One region of the Candidatus Defluviilinea gracilis genome, then DNA from elsewhere that is predicted to be linked to it. Evidence: predicted binding sites of a transcription regulator. Region 1 holds the regulator's gene; the other holds the start of a gene.

Region 1 (7,336 bases):
TTTGGGGTTCCCTCCGGGCATACCGAGAATGCGGTGGCGGTGTGGGGGACGATCGCCGCATGGATCGGAAAGCGCATTGCATGGGCGCTGTCAATCGCGGTCATTTTCCTCGTCGGCTTCTCGCGTCTCTACCTCGGCGTCCATTTTGTTCACGATGTGCTGGCGGGTTGGGCGCTGGGCGCGGCGGTCTTGTGGCTCATCCTGCGGTTTTGGGATTCAGCGGCGGCGTGGTTGAAAACAAAACCGGTCGCCACTCAAATGACGTTGGCGTTCGCGGTTTCTTTGTTGATGATCGCTCTTGGATACGTCAGCGCGGCGCATTTGGACGGTTACACCTTCCCGGAGGAGTTCCGCGTCAATGCGCTTCGCGTCTCCGACGAGTTGCCTGCCCCGGCTTCCCTCGAAACGATCGTCACCTCCGCGGGGACGTTCTTCGGTCTCTTCGCCGGTTTGGCGTGGCTCCTCTCACGGGGCGGGTATCAGGCAGACGGTCCGGGCGCGAAGCGGGCGCTGAGATTCTTCGTCGGCTTGATCGGGGTTTTCATCCTATGGCGCGGGTTGGGAGCGGTGTTGCCCGATGGGGAAAGTCTCGTCCCGTTGATGTTGCGATATTTGCGTTACACGCTGGTCGGTTTTTGGATCTCCGCCGGGGCGCCGGAGTTGTTTTTTCGTTTCAAATTGGCAGACCCGAAGATATAGGGGAATGCAGTTGATATAATCCCAAATCTAGTCCTATTCTCTGGGAGCATAACGTTTTCGATGACACTTGAGCGAGGCGCGTTACTTCATAAACGATACCGCATCGTTGAAATTCTTGGGCAGGGCGGCATGGGTTCCGTCTACCGGGCGGTGGATGAAAACCTTGGCGTGGACGTTGCCGTCAAGGAAAATCTGTTTACCACCGACGAGTATGCGCGGCAATTCCGGCTCGAGGCGGTGATCCTTGCGAATCTTCGCCATCCGAATCTTCCGCGCGTAACCGATCATTTTGTCATCGGCGATCAGGGACAATATCTGGTGATGGATTATATCGAGGGGGAAGACCTGCGCCAACGCATGGAGCGCATGGGCAACATCACAGAAGATGAAGCCGTGCTCCTTGGCGCGGCAATGTGCGACGCGCTCCAATATTTACACACGCGCAAGCCGCCGATCCTGCACCGCGATTTGAAACCGGGCAATGTCAAAATTACCCCGGATGGACATGTCTTTCTCGTAGATTTTGGCTTGGCAAAAGTGTTGCATGGCAGTCAGGCAACCACCACCGGCGCGCGCGCCATGACGCCGGGCTATTCTCCTCCGGAGCAATACGGCACAGCCCGCACCGATCCGCGCACAGACATTTATTCGCTCGGCGCCACGTTGTACGCGGCGTTGAGCGGCATCATCCCGGAAGATGGTCTCGCCCGCGCGATGGATAACACGCAACTTACGCCGTTGCGTAAACGCAACAGCAAGGTATCGCGCCGGCTTGCCTCCGCGATCGAACGCGCGATGGGCATCGACCCGGCGGAACGGTTTCAAAATGCGGAGGAGTTCAAAAATTCCCTGTTAGGTTCCAAAGGCAAGACCCAGCGCCTGCCGGGCGATTACGTCATCCAGCCGGCGCCGGCGGAGGACAGGTCTGAACCGTACGAGATGGGCGCGATCGAACGCGCGTCTACGCCGCCGGACATGAGTCCATCAGGCGGATTGCTCTCGCCCGAAGAGGAGGGGCCCATCTTTAAGCCTCCAAAGCGGAAGAAGAAAGGGTTCATCCGCCGGTTCGTTACCGCTGTTTTATGGCTGTTGTTGATCAGCGCGGCAGTGATCGTGGGCGCGGCGCGTTTTGCGCCGCAGTTCATCCCGCCCGCGTTGCTCGACACGTTGGAATCGCTTCACCTCCCATTCCTGTTTCCGTCCGCGGTTCAGACGAATATTCCCGCGCCAACCGCAACACCGACCGCCACCGAGCCGGCGGTGGAAGCCACGGCAACGGTTCAATCCACCTTCACGCACACTCCCACAAAACTCCCCACCGCAACGCTGAACCCGACCAGCACCCCCACGGTCGATCCCTCGTCGCTTGGCGAGCCAACCCAAATTGGCGGAACGATCGGGCAGGTCGCCTTCGCATCCGCGCGGTTAGGGATTCCACAAATCTTTATCATCAACACCGATGGCTCAGACCCCGTCCAACTCACGAACCTTGAACTAGGCGCGTGCCAGCCATCATGGTCGCCGGATGGGGCGCGGTTGGCGTTCATTTCCCCATGCCGCGCGCGCGGTGAAGTGCATGAAAACATCTACTCTGACGCGGGGATCTATCTCATTAATGCCGATGGAAGCGGATTGGCGCCCCTCACCGAGACTCTCGGAGCAAACTTCGACCCTGCCTGGTCGCCCGATGGGACGCGCATCGCGTTCACGTCCAACCGCGATGGGCGAAACGAAATTTACACGCTGGAGATCGCCAGCGGTCAGGTGACCCGGCTCACTACATCGGATGGCAGTATCGAAAGCGCGCAACCTTCCTGGTCGCGCGATGGCAGGATGATCGTCTACACCGTCAAACGTTTCGACGCCTACCAAGTCTGGGCAATGTCTGCCAATGGCGAAGACAAGGCGCAGTTGGTCCGCAGTGGACAACAGTTGTGGGATTATTTGCCGTTCTGGTCTCTGGACGGTTCCACCGTGTTTTTTAACCAGCGGAACCTCGCCCCAACGCGCCCGTGGTTGATGAGCATTCCGTTCGCGGGGCATGATACCCTGACCCCAACTAAGCTGGCGTTGCCAACGCCAATTGAGGATGTGGAATTTTCGCCGGATGGATTATGGATCATCTTTGAAAGTTCGAGCGGCGACGGCAACCGAGACATTTATTATTCCACAGTGAGCGGCGGCGACCGCATGCGTCTCACCGACGATCCCGAAGTGGATTTCGACCCAACCTGGCGACCGGTTACTGGTCAATAACCCTTCGCGTTGCAAATCGAAACAATGCCTGCCTCTAATTAACTACAGAGTGCTTTTGGACGCAGACCCTTGCACCGCCCGCAAGGGCAGGTGTAAACGTTGACCCACGCTGATTCAAAAGAATGCAAATCCGCGTTTTCTGCGTGAACAGCGTCCCGATTTTTATAGTGTAAGGTAATCTGTGCCTGCCTTTCTGAACGGCAGGCATTTTCTTATACACTTCTTATTGACTTCCCTTTTTGCCTCGTTTATCATTCATGTCACAAAGAATAGCACTCTCAAATCGAGAGTGCTAATCATGTAAAGCCATGGTCGAACTCACCGAACGCCAAAAGACGTTGCTTCTATTAATAATCCGCGATCACATCGAATCGGCCGAGCCGATCGGTTCGAAGCGGCTGGTCGAGAATTATCGCCTCGATTATTCGCCCGCCACGATCCGCAACGAAATGTCCGCGCTGACCGAGATGGGATATTTGCGCCAGCCTCACACCTCCGCGGGGCGCGTGCCCACCGAAGAAGGTTATCGCTACTTCGTCAGCCAGATGATGCCGAACGCCGAATTGCCCGAGGCGGTGCAACACACCATCTCGCATCAATTCCACCAATCGCGCGCCGACATGGATCAGTGGATGACGCTCGCCGCTTCGATCCTCGCGCATCAATCGCAGGGCGTTTCGGTCATAACCGCGCCGCACGCCGAGCAATCGCGCTTCAAACACGTGGAATTAATTTCCACGCAGGGACGCCAAGTGCTGATGGTGCTTGTCCTCGTCGGAGGGGAAGTGAGTCAGCAGATTCTGACTTTGGCGGAACCTGTGACTCAGGAGCGACTCAGCCAGACCGCCACGCGTCTTAACGCCCTTCTGGCTGGTCTCGCCGTGGACAATATCTCTGCCCTTGCGACTCCTTCCGACGCGCTCGATCAGGATATCCTCACCCTCATTCGGCAGGATGTGCGCCGCACCGCTGAAAGTAGTTCAGGTGAAATTTATACCGACGGCTTGACCAACGTTTTATCCGAACCTGAATTTGCCGAGTCGGATGAAGCGCGGCGGGCGTTGAAAATTTTTGAAGAGCGATCCACGTTACGCGACCTGCTTGCCCGCACAACAACCAACACCAACATCGGCGGCTTGCAAGTGTTGATCGGCGGCGAAGGCGAATGGGAAGAACTGCGTCAATGCTCGATGGTCATCGCGCGATACGGAGTCCCCGGCATGGCAACAGGGACGTTGGGCGTGTTAGGTCCCATGCGCATGTCGTACACGAAGACGATTCCGACGGTGAGATATGTCGCGGGCTTGTTGAGCGATCTGGTGAATGACACCATTGCAGGTGAATAAGAGTCTATCCAAAACAGGAGCGCGGACTTAAGTCTGCGCTCCGAAGTACTCCGAAATAAACATAAAGAGAGTGAAAGCATGACGAATAAGAAGAACCACAAACACGAAACGCACGAGATCAAGATCGAAGCGGCGGAAATGCCCGAAGCGGAGAATCAGCCGCAAGGGGATGTCGAAGCGTTGAAGCGTCAACTCGAAGATGCGGAAGCGAAACTCGCCGAAAGCGTCGAAGGCTGGCAACGTTCGCAGGCGGATTTCCAAAATTACAGAAAGCGCGTCGAGCGCGATAACGAAATGACGTTTCTCTCGATGAAGAGCGACATCGTCAAGAAAATGTTGCCTGTTCTCGATGATCTGGAACGCGCTCTGCAAAACCGTCCCGCCGACGATGCGTGGGCGAGCGGCATCGAATTGATCGCGCGCAAGTTGCAAAATATTTTAGATGTGGAAGGCATCAAGCGCATTGAGGCAACAGGCGCGGAGTTTGATCCGAGATTCCACGAAGCGATCTCGCATGAGCATAACGAAGATTTTGAAAGCGGTCATGTGATCGAAGTGGTGCAAAACGGATACATGCTCGGCGAGCGCGTGATACGTCCCGCGTTGGTGCGGGTGGCGCAGTAAAAATCATACTGCGTACTGCGTATTACGCAATACGCAGTGGATGTTTGTAATGCGACATTTATGTCGCTTTTGAGTTGCACCAGGGTAAGGGCGACATAAATGTCGCGGTACGAAACACGAATCATAGGAGAACTTTTTACATGGCAAAAATTATCGGTATTGATCTTGGCACGACAAACTCCGTTGCGGCGGTGATGCAGGGCGGGGAGCCTGTGGTGATCCCGTCGGCGGAGGGCGAGCGACTCGTCCCGTCGGTGGTGGCGGTGAATAAAAATGGCGAGCGGTTGGTGGGGCGCGTGGCACGCAATCAGGCGATCACGAATCCGCAGAACACAATTTTTTCGGTGAAGCGTTTCATGGGGCGTAAGTCTGACGACCCCGAAGTGGAACGCACGCGGAAGCGCGTGCCGTATGCGGTGAACGGCGCGGACAACGGCGACGTGCGCGTGCAACTTGGCGAGAAAGAATATTCGGCTCCTGAAGTGTCGGCGATGATCCTCGGCAAGATCAAGCGCGATGCAGAGGCATATCTCGGCGAAACCATCACGCAGGCGGTCATTACTGTCCCCGCGTATTTTAACGATGCGCAACGCAACGCCACCAAAGACGCGGGCAAGATCGCGGGACTCGAAGTCCTGCGAATCATCAACGAGCCGACGGCTTCATCGCTGGCGTATGGACTCGACAAAAAGAAAAATGAAATTATCGCGGTCTACGATCTCGGCGGCGGCACATTCGACATTTCGATCCTCGATGTGGGCGACGGCGTGTTCCAAGTCCGCGCGACGAGCGGCGACACGTTCCTCGGCGGCGACGACTTCGACCTCCGCATCATGGATCATCTTATCGAGCAATTCAAAAAAGACAGCGGCATTGATCTGCACAACGACCGTCAGGCATTGCAGAGATTGAAGGAAGCATCCGAAAAAGCGAAGATCGAACTTTCGACGACGATGCAAACGGAAATCAACCTGCCGTATCTGACCGCCGACGCGACTGGACCGAAACATTTGGTGATGACCCTCACCCGCGCCAAACTCGAACAACTGACAGCCGATCTTGTTGACCGTACGATTGCCCCGCTCAAACAAGCCTTGTCCGATGCGGGATTGCAAGCGAGTCAAGTGAATGAAGTGGTGATGGTGGGCGGCATGACGCGTATGCCTGCTGTGCAAGAACGCGTCCGCGCTTTCTTCGGCAAGGAACCTCATAAAGGTGTGAACCCCGATGAAGTTGTTGCGGTCGGCGCGGCAATTCAAGCGGGCGTGCTGGGCGGCGAAGTGAAAGATATTTTGTTGCTGGATGTAGCCCCGCTCTCGCTCGCCATCGAGACGTTGGGCGGAGTCGCCACAACTCAAATTGAACGCAACACGACGATTCCGACTCGCAAGAGTCAGGTGTTCTCGACTGCAACCGACAGCCAGACGCAAGTTGAGATTCATGTTCTGCAAGGCGAGCGCCCGATGGCGGCGGATAACAAGTCGCTGGGCAAGTTCATTCTCGATGGGATTCCTCCCGCGCCGCGCGGTGTTCCGCAGATCGAAGTGACGTTCGATGTGGACGCGAACGGTATCCTCAAAGTCAGCGCGCAGGATAAGGCAACGGGACGCTCACAACACATCACGATCACGGCTTCGTCTGGTTTATCGGACGCGGAAGTGGAACAGATGAAGAAAGACGCTGAATCTCACGCGGAAGAAGATCGCAAACGCAAAGATTTGATCGAAGCGCGCAATCATGCCGATAACACCGTCTACGCGGCGGAGAAGGCATTGCGCGAGTTCGGCGAGAAAGTCCCTGCTGAGGTCAAAACGGAGATCGAGACGAACGTCGCTGCGGTGAAGAAAGCCGCAGAAGGTGAAGATGTGTCGGCGATCAAATCTGCCACAGACGCGCTAGGGCAAGTGATTCAAAAGATTGGCGCCAGCGTCTACGAGCAGAATCAGGCCGCGGGTGGGGGAGAGGCGGGCTCTACATCCAGTGAGAATCCTGATGTGGTTGAAGGGGAAGTAAAGGAATAGGAAAGTCGAGAATTAGAGGATTGGAGAATTCTCTAATCCTCTAATTCTCTACTCCTCTTGGTTTATGTCTAACGATTATTACGAAACCCTGGGCGTGGGACGGAGCGCGAGCGATGACGAGATCAAAGGCGCGTTCCGTAAGCTCGCGCGTCAGTATCATCCCGATGTGAACAAAGAGCCGAACGCCGAGGAGAAGTTCAAAGAGATCAACGAGGCGTATGGCGTGCTTTCGGATTCGGATAAGCGCGCGCGTTACGATCGCTTCGGCAAAGCGGGGCTGGGCAACTCGGGCGGCTTCCACGATTACACGTCGGACTTCGGCGATATTTTTGAGGACTTGTTCCGCGGATTCGGATTCTCGACAGGTGGCGGGCGTTCGCGTCGGTCGCC
Region 2 (7,336 bases), on a different contig from region 1:
GTGGAGTATGAACCGCCGCAAACGCCGCCCAAATTATTTTGGCTGGATCGTTTTTCTGTTGGTGGCGGCATTCGGCTATTACTTCAATCAAATCTATTTGCCAACCCAGCCAAACCCGTTCGAGGCGACCCCAACGCCCACCCGTTCCGCCGAATCGTTCGTGACCGATGCCGACCAGCTTGCCACCGAAGGCAAGTTCATCCAATCCATCGAGGCGTATCAGGAGGCGATCCGCTCGTCGCCGCAGGATGCGGCGTTATATATTGCCATTGCCCGCGTGCAAGTGTTGGCTGGCAAACCTGCCGACGCGCAAGCCAACGCGGAGAACGCGTTATTGCTCGACCCCGGCAACGCGCTGGCGATCGCGGTGCGCGCCTGGGCGGCGAACGCGCAGGGCAATACTTCCGATGCGCTCCGTTGGATCGAGGAAGCGTTGCAAATCGACCCGAATAATGGGCTTGTCCACGCGTATTACACAGAGATCCTTGTCGACTCTGGCTCGTTCGATAACATTACAAAGGCGATTGAAGAATCGAAAGTGGCGCTGGCTCTCGCCCCCGACACCATGGAAGCGCACCGCGCGCGCGGCATTTTGTTGGAGGTAACGGATAATTACGATGAGGCGATCCGCGAATTCGAACAGGCATTATCGTATAACGACAATATCGCCGATTTGCATTTGCGGATCGGGTTGAACTATCGCGCCATCAGCGCGCCCTCTCAGGCGATCGACGCGTTCACGCGCGCCGATGTGCTGAACCCCGCCGACCCCTACCCCGACCTGTATATTTCGCGCACCTATGCGGGGACAGGCGAATTGCCTAAAGCCTTGCAATACGCCGAGACCGCCGTGCAAAACAACCCGGTGGACCCGCGTTTGCGCGGCAACTTTGGCGTGATGTATTATCAAAACGATCTATGGAAAGAGGCGATCGCGCAACTGCGCCTCGCCATTTTCGGCGGCGCGGCGGAAGATGGAAGCCCCATCGAAGGTCTTTCGCTCGTCGGAAATGATATTCGATTGGCGGAGATTTATTACACCTACGGACTCGCCCTGGCGCGTACCGGTCAATGCGGCGAGGCATTACAGATCGCCCAGGAGATCCAATCCAAGATTCCAACCGATGAAACGGCAGTGTTCAACGCGGGCGAAATGATTCGCATCTGTGAAGAGAATCTTGCCAACCCGCCCGCCAGCACATCTACACCGGCAAGCGCAGAGGCGACCTCCGCCGCGCCTCCGTCTACAACTCCCACGCCATGAATATTTCACCGCGTCGTCCGCTCTTCAACCGCAAGCCGCAGTCGAATATCTACCGCATGTTCATTTGGGTGGTGATGCTCCTCGGCGGGATCTGGATTCTTCAGCAGATCAGCAGTGGAGACATTCAACCGCTCTTTCAAAACACGCCGACTCCCACTCGTTCACCCGCATCGTTGATCTTGGAAGGGGAAGCCTACTTCAGCGCGGGGAACGTGGACGCGGCGATTCAAGCCTACCGCGCGGCTGTGGACGTGAACCCCGGCGACGCCCAAACGTGGGCAAAACTGGCGCGTATCCAAACGTATTCGTCTGCCTTCCTCATTACCAACGAGCAGAAAAAGGCGCGTCTCACTGAGGCGCTCGAATCGGCGACCAAAGCCGTTGAACTTGCGCCGGATGATAGCACCGCGCACGCCATCCGCGCGTTCACGTTGGACTGGAACGCCAACTCCAACTTTCGCACCACCGAAGAAGTGCAAGATTTCTTGCGCGACGCGGAGGCCGAATCATTAACCGCGTTGCAGTTGGATAATTCCAACACGCTGGCGTTGGTGTACTACGCTGAAGTGTTGCTCGATCAGCAGAAATGGGACCAGGCGGATTTGACCATTAAGCAAGCGCTCGCGCAGGACGATACCCTCATGGACGTTCACCGCGTGAATGCGGCAGTGCTGGAAACCTTCGGTCAATACAACCTTGCCATCACCGAATGGGACAAGGCGATCGCCATCGAGCCGAATTTTACGTTCCTATACACCCGCGCCGGGGCAAACTACCGCATCCTTGCGTTCGATATTGCAAATAGACAAGGCATCGAGGCGGCGCGTCCCACGTATGTAAAGTCGCTGGAGTATTTTGATAAAGCGGTGCGGATTAATGAACAGATCAAAGTCAAAGACCCGGGTCCGCATTTGTCCATTGCGCGGACGTATTCACAGTTGGGCGAATATTTTGCCGCCGCGCGTAACGTGCAAAAAGCGTTGGAATATGAACCGTCGAACCCCGATATTTACGGACAGTTGGGGATCGTATACTTTCGCTCCCGGAATTATGAAGGTTCGATCTTCTCCTTTAAGTGCGCGACCTATGGTTGCTCCGGTGAAGATTCGTGCAAAGGGCGCGGACTGGAACGTTGTTTCCCCGACCTCAACGAGAACCCGGTCGATGTGCCGGGGCTTGCGATTTCGCCGAATACCATTGTTTATTACTACACTTATGGGTCGGTCTTGTCCGCGTTGAGCCGCCCGAGGGCTAATCAATGCGGCGAAGCGATGAAAGTACTGAACGATGTGCGGACTGAACTCCGCAACAATCCGGACGATTATGCTGATTCACAACAGACGATCCTCGGCATTGTGCAAACGGGAGAATTCATCTGCGCGTCGTTGGCTGACGATGGCGCGCCAGCCTCACCCGTCCCGAGTGAAGCGGGTGGGGGAGTCACTGCAACCCCGACGCCTTGACCCCCTCCGCCGCTGAAGCGGCACCTCCCCCAAAATCCGACTGGGGTTCGTCGGATTTTGGGGGAGGGCTGGGTGGGGGCGGCATCAGAACTCCATAAGAATTTTTACAATCCCCTTGACTTGCCCTCTTGAAATGAGTATTATTGCGTTTAGCACTCGTGCAAGCAGAGTGCTAATTTCATGAATATTCTAAATTCCAATCAGGAGGCAGAAAGATGGCAAGCAAATTGAAGTTGAAGCCCCTTGGCGGACGCGTGATCGTTGAGCCGATCGAGCAGGAAGATATTACTGCCGGCGGCATCATCCTTCCCGAAACCGCAAAGGAAAAACCGCAGGAAGGCAAAATCCTTGCGGCGGGACCCGGCGAGCGCGACGAAGACGGCAAGCGCATCGCCATGGACGTCAAAGTGGGGGACCGAGTGCTGTACGCGAAATATTCCGGCACCGAAGTGAAAGTGGATGGCAAGAAACTGCTCATCCTCAAAGAGAACGATATTTTAGCCATCGTTGAAGGCTAACAAACATACTGTGTAATCGGCGTTCTCTAACGCCGGGCGCGTTAGACGCTAGAGCGCGCGCCACACAACCCGGAGGATTATTACTATGGCTGCTAAACAAATTGTCTTTTCAGAAGACGCCCGCCGCAAACTCAAGAACGGTATGAACGTGGTTGCCAACGCGGTCGGCGCAACCCTCGGACCGAAGGGCCGCAACGTGGCGATCGATCGCAAATTCGGCTCCCCGACCGTCACTCACGACGGCGTTTCCGTTGCGAAGGAAATTGAACTCGAAGACCCGTTCGAGAACATGGGCGCGCAACTTCTTAAAGAAGCCGCGTCGAAGACCAACGACATCGCCGGCGACGGCACAACCACCTCGACCGTGCTGGCTCATGCCATCGTCAAAGAAGGCTTGGAGACGCTTGAAGCCGGCTACAACCCGATGCTCCTCAAGCACGGCATTTCACTCGCCACCGAAACCATCGTGGAAGAACTCCGCAAGATGTCGGTGAAGATCGATACCAAGGGCGACATCGCCTCCGTCGCGACCAACTCCGCCGCCGACGAAGAGATCGGCGGCTTGATCGCCGATGTGATGGACAAAGTCGGCAAAGACGGCGTTATCACCGTCGAAGAGTCGAAGTCCCTGCAATTCGAAACCGAATTCGTCGAAGGGATGCAGTTCGATCGCGGTTACCTCTCCCCGTACTTCATCACCAGCACCGAGAAGATGGAAGCGGTGATCTCCGACGCGTACGTGTTGATCAACGAGAAGAAGATCTCCGCCGCGCAAGACATCGTTCCCTTGCTCGAAAAACTCGTGCAGATCGGCAAGCGCGAACTCGTCATCATCGCCGAAGATATCGACGGCGAAGCGCTCGCCACACTCGTCCTCAACAAACTACGCGGCATGTTGAACGTGCTGGCTGTCAAAGCCCCCGGCTTCGGCGACCGCCGCAAAGCCATGCTCGAAGATATCGCCAAGCTCACCGGCGGAACCGTGATCGCCGAAGAGACGGGCCGCAAACTCGAAACCGCCACCCTTCAAGATTTGGGTCGCGCCGAGAAAGTCGTCTCCGACAAAGAGAACACCACCATCGTTGGCGGCAAAGGCAAGAAGGCGGACATCGAGGGCCGCATCAAGGAAATCCGCTCTGAGATCGATAAAAGCACCAGCGACTACGACAAGGAAAAACTTCAGGAACGCCTCGCCAAGTTGAGCGGCGGCGTCGCCATCATTCGCGTGGGCGCAGCCACCGAAACCGAAATGAAGGAAAAGAAACATCGCGTGGAAGACGCGCTCTCTGCCGCGCGCGCCGCAGTGGAAGAAGGCATCGTCCCCGGCGGTGAAATTTCCCTCATCAATGCCGCCTCCAAGTTGGATAAACTTGCCAAAGAGAACGGCGACGACGACAGCGAAGTCCGCGTGGGCATCAACATCGTCAAGAAGGCGCTCGAAGCCCCGATCCGCAAACTCGCTTCCAACGCCGGGCAGGATGGTTCCGTCATCATCGACACCGTCCGCCGCACCGCCGCCGAAAAGAAAAACAAGAACATCGGCTACAACGTGCTCACCAACAAGTATGTGGACATGATCGAAGCCGGCGTGATTGACCCGGTCAAAGTGGTGCGCGGCGCGCTTGAAAATGCCGCCTCCATCGCTTCGATGATCCTCACCACCGACGTGCTCATCACCGACATGCCCGAGAAGGATAAACCCGCTCCCGCCATGCCGCCCGGTGGAATGGATTACTAAGAGCCAATCCGGAATGCGGACTTCAGTCCGCTTCGTGTGCGGACTCAAGTCCGCGCTCCGAACGATCGATTTATGCAGGGGCAGACGCGCAAGTCTGCCCCTGCATATTTAATTTATAATCGGGGGATAATGCCTCAACCTCATCGCCGCAACTTCATCTGGATATTTCTCATCCTCGCGCTCGGACTCACTTCATGCGCTTCTCCCTCGACGGTTCAGCCTGTTGACACACCCTCAGCAACCTCCACGCCTGAGCCTCCGACCTCCACACCAGAGCCGCTTGCGTTAACTGTCAACGGCGAAGGAGTCACCCTCGTCGAATTCAACGCGGACGTGGCGGATTACATCAACGCGCAAGCCGCGCTCGGCGCCCCGGCCGATTCGGCGACGGCAACCAGCGCGGTGATCGACGATCTCGTGGCGCAAATGCTCCTTGCGCAAGCCGCCCGCGCGGAGGGCTTTACCCTCGATGACGCCGCCCTGCAAGCGCGCATCGATTCGCTGACACAACAACTTGGCGGAGCCGACGCGCTCGAAGCGTGGAAAACGAGTCATGGGTACAGCGACCCAGCCTTCCAGTCCGCGTTGAAGCGCGCGGTCGAATCCGCCTGGATGCGTGACAAAATCATTTCATCCGTGCCTGCCACAGCCGAGCAAGTCCACCTCCAGCAGATTTTGCTCTATAATGAAGACACAGCGCGAAGTTTTCTCCTGCAATTGAACGGCGGAAGCGACTTTGACGACCTCGCGTTGAAAGCCGACCCGGTCACGCGCGGCGATCTCGGCTGGGTGCCGCGAGGCTATTTGCTCAATAAAGAGATCGAAGACGCCGCGTTTAATTTAGCAGTGGGCGAACACACGGATGTGATCGCCACAGATGTTGGCTTCCATATTTTGAGAATTCTGGCGCGCGACCCGGCGCGCCCGCTTTCGCCGGATGCCTTGTTATCGTTGCAGGAACTTGCGCTGAAGCATTGGGTCGCGGAGCAACGTCAATCCGCTGTGATCGTGACGCAGTAGTTTCGCTATACGGAGCAATTTGATGAGTGATGATTTTAATTTCGACGGCAAACAATCGGGATCGCGCGGCGGAGGGCGAAAGCTTGAGGTATGGGATTTTCTTTCGATCCTTATGTTGCTTTCCACCGTTTGTCTTGTGATCTACTTTGGCATGGTGTTCGTCGATCCGAATTCAGAGTTGAATATTTTGCCTCCCAGCGGATTGGGACCGAAAACAGCCACGCCCACCGTCACCCCGCTTCAGTTGCAAGCGACATGGACTGCCAGCCCAACCATTGCGCTGACCGCCAGCGATACGCCGCGCCCGACCTTCACCCCATTTTCAACCAATACGCCGTTCTCGCTCATTCCGCCCACGCGCACGCGCAAACCGCCCACCGCCACCCGCACACCCAAAGCTCCCTTCGGCGCCACAACCCAACAGGTGGAAAGCACCGTAGTGCATCCTGAATTTGCGTGCAATTGGGCGGGCATTGGCGGCACGGTGGTGGATGTTAATAACAGCCACATCTACGGTCAGGTGATCGTGTTGCGAGGCATACTGGACGGCAAGACCATCGAGATGCAGACCGTCAGCGGCATCAACAAGGAATATGGCCCATCGGGTTTTGAATTTGCGTTGGGCAACGCCCCGGTCGCTTCGACCGCGCTATATGTTCAACTCGTAGACTTAAATGGCTTGCCGCTTTCCGATCAAATTTCCGTCCCCACGTCTGCCGACTGCGGAAAAAATCTTGTTCTGGTGCGTTTCAAGAAGAATAAGTAATCGATCGATTTGTCCATTGAAAAACAGGAGACCCATATGGGTCTCCTGCTTTTTATTACACAGCCACATTCCAATGTTCGTACTTTGGAAGCTTTGCCCGCACGGCATCATCCACCAGCGCGCGCAGTTGAGTTGTGACGGGACCCATTACGCCTCTTCCAATGGGGCGGTGGTCCACCTTTGTGATGCCGGTCACGCCTGCGGCGGTGCCGGCGAAGAACATTTCTTCGGCGATATACACTTCTGTGCGATCGATCGAGCGTTCCACCACGTCGATTCCCAATTCGCGGCGGGCAAGTTCGATCACCGTTCTGCGGGTGATGCCTTCGAGAATATTATCGGTGATGGGCGGCGTGACCAGCGCTCCATCGCGTACCATAAAGACATTCATGGCGGAGCCTTCAGAAACGTGACCGTTGTTATCGAGCACGAGCGCCTCGTCAAACCCCGATTGTATGGCGTCCGACTTGATCAGCGAAGAATTGACGTACGCGCCCGCCACTTTAGCGCGAGCAGGGATGACGTTATCGTCCACCCGGCGCCATGAGGAGAAGGTCACATGCGCGT

What was found. The regulator HrcA, encoded in region 1, represses chaperone genes, less so after heat shock. The targets are predictions, from matches to a motif close to TTTAGCACTCTCNNNNNGAGAGTGCTAAA.
Region 2: a site for HrcA is predicted at 2,876-2,904, ahead of groES (co-chaperone GroES). Genes of this name have one in related genera too.

What each region holds. Positions count from the first base shown of each region.
Region 1 is NZ_DBNHEF010000079.1:239,155-246,490, reverse strand. It holds gene AC16KF_RS16610 (phosphatase PAP2 family protein) at 1-699, shown strand, start outside; gene AC16KF_RS16605 (protein kinase domain-containing protein) at 760-2,955, shown strand; gene hrcA (heat-inducible transcriptional repressor HrcA) at 3,264-4,301, shown strand; gene grpE (nucleotide exchange factor GrpE) at 4,380-4,925, shown strand; gene dnaK (molecular chaperone DnaK) at 5,066-6,946, shown strand; gene dnaJ (molecular chaperone DnaJ) at 7,011-7,336, shown strand, end outside.
Region 2 is NZ_DBNHEF010000068.1:213-7,548, forward strand. It holds gene AC16KF_RS10960 (tetratricopeptide repeat protein) at 8-1,264, shown strand; gene AC16KF_RS10965 (tetratricopeptide repeat protein) at 1,261-2,727, shown strand; gene groES (co-chaperone GroES) at 2,943-3,245, shown strand; gene groL (chaperonin GroEL) at 3,331-4,983, shown strand; gene AC16KF_RS10980 (peptidylprolyl isomerase) at 5,113-6,003, shown strand; gene AC16KF_RS10985 (hypothetical protein) at 6,026-6,769, shown strand; gene AC16KF_RS10990 (branched-chain amino acid transaminase) at 6,825-7,336, opposite strand, start outside.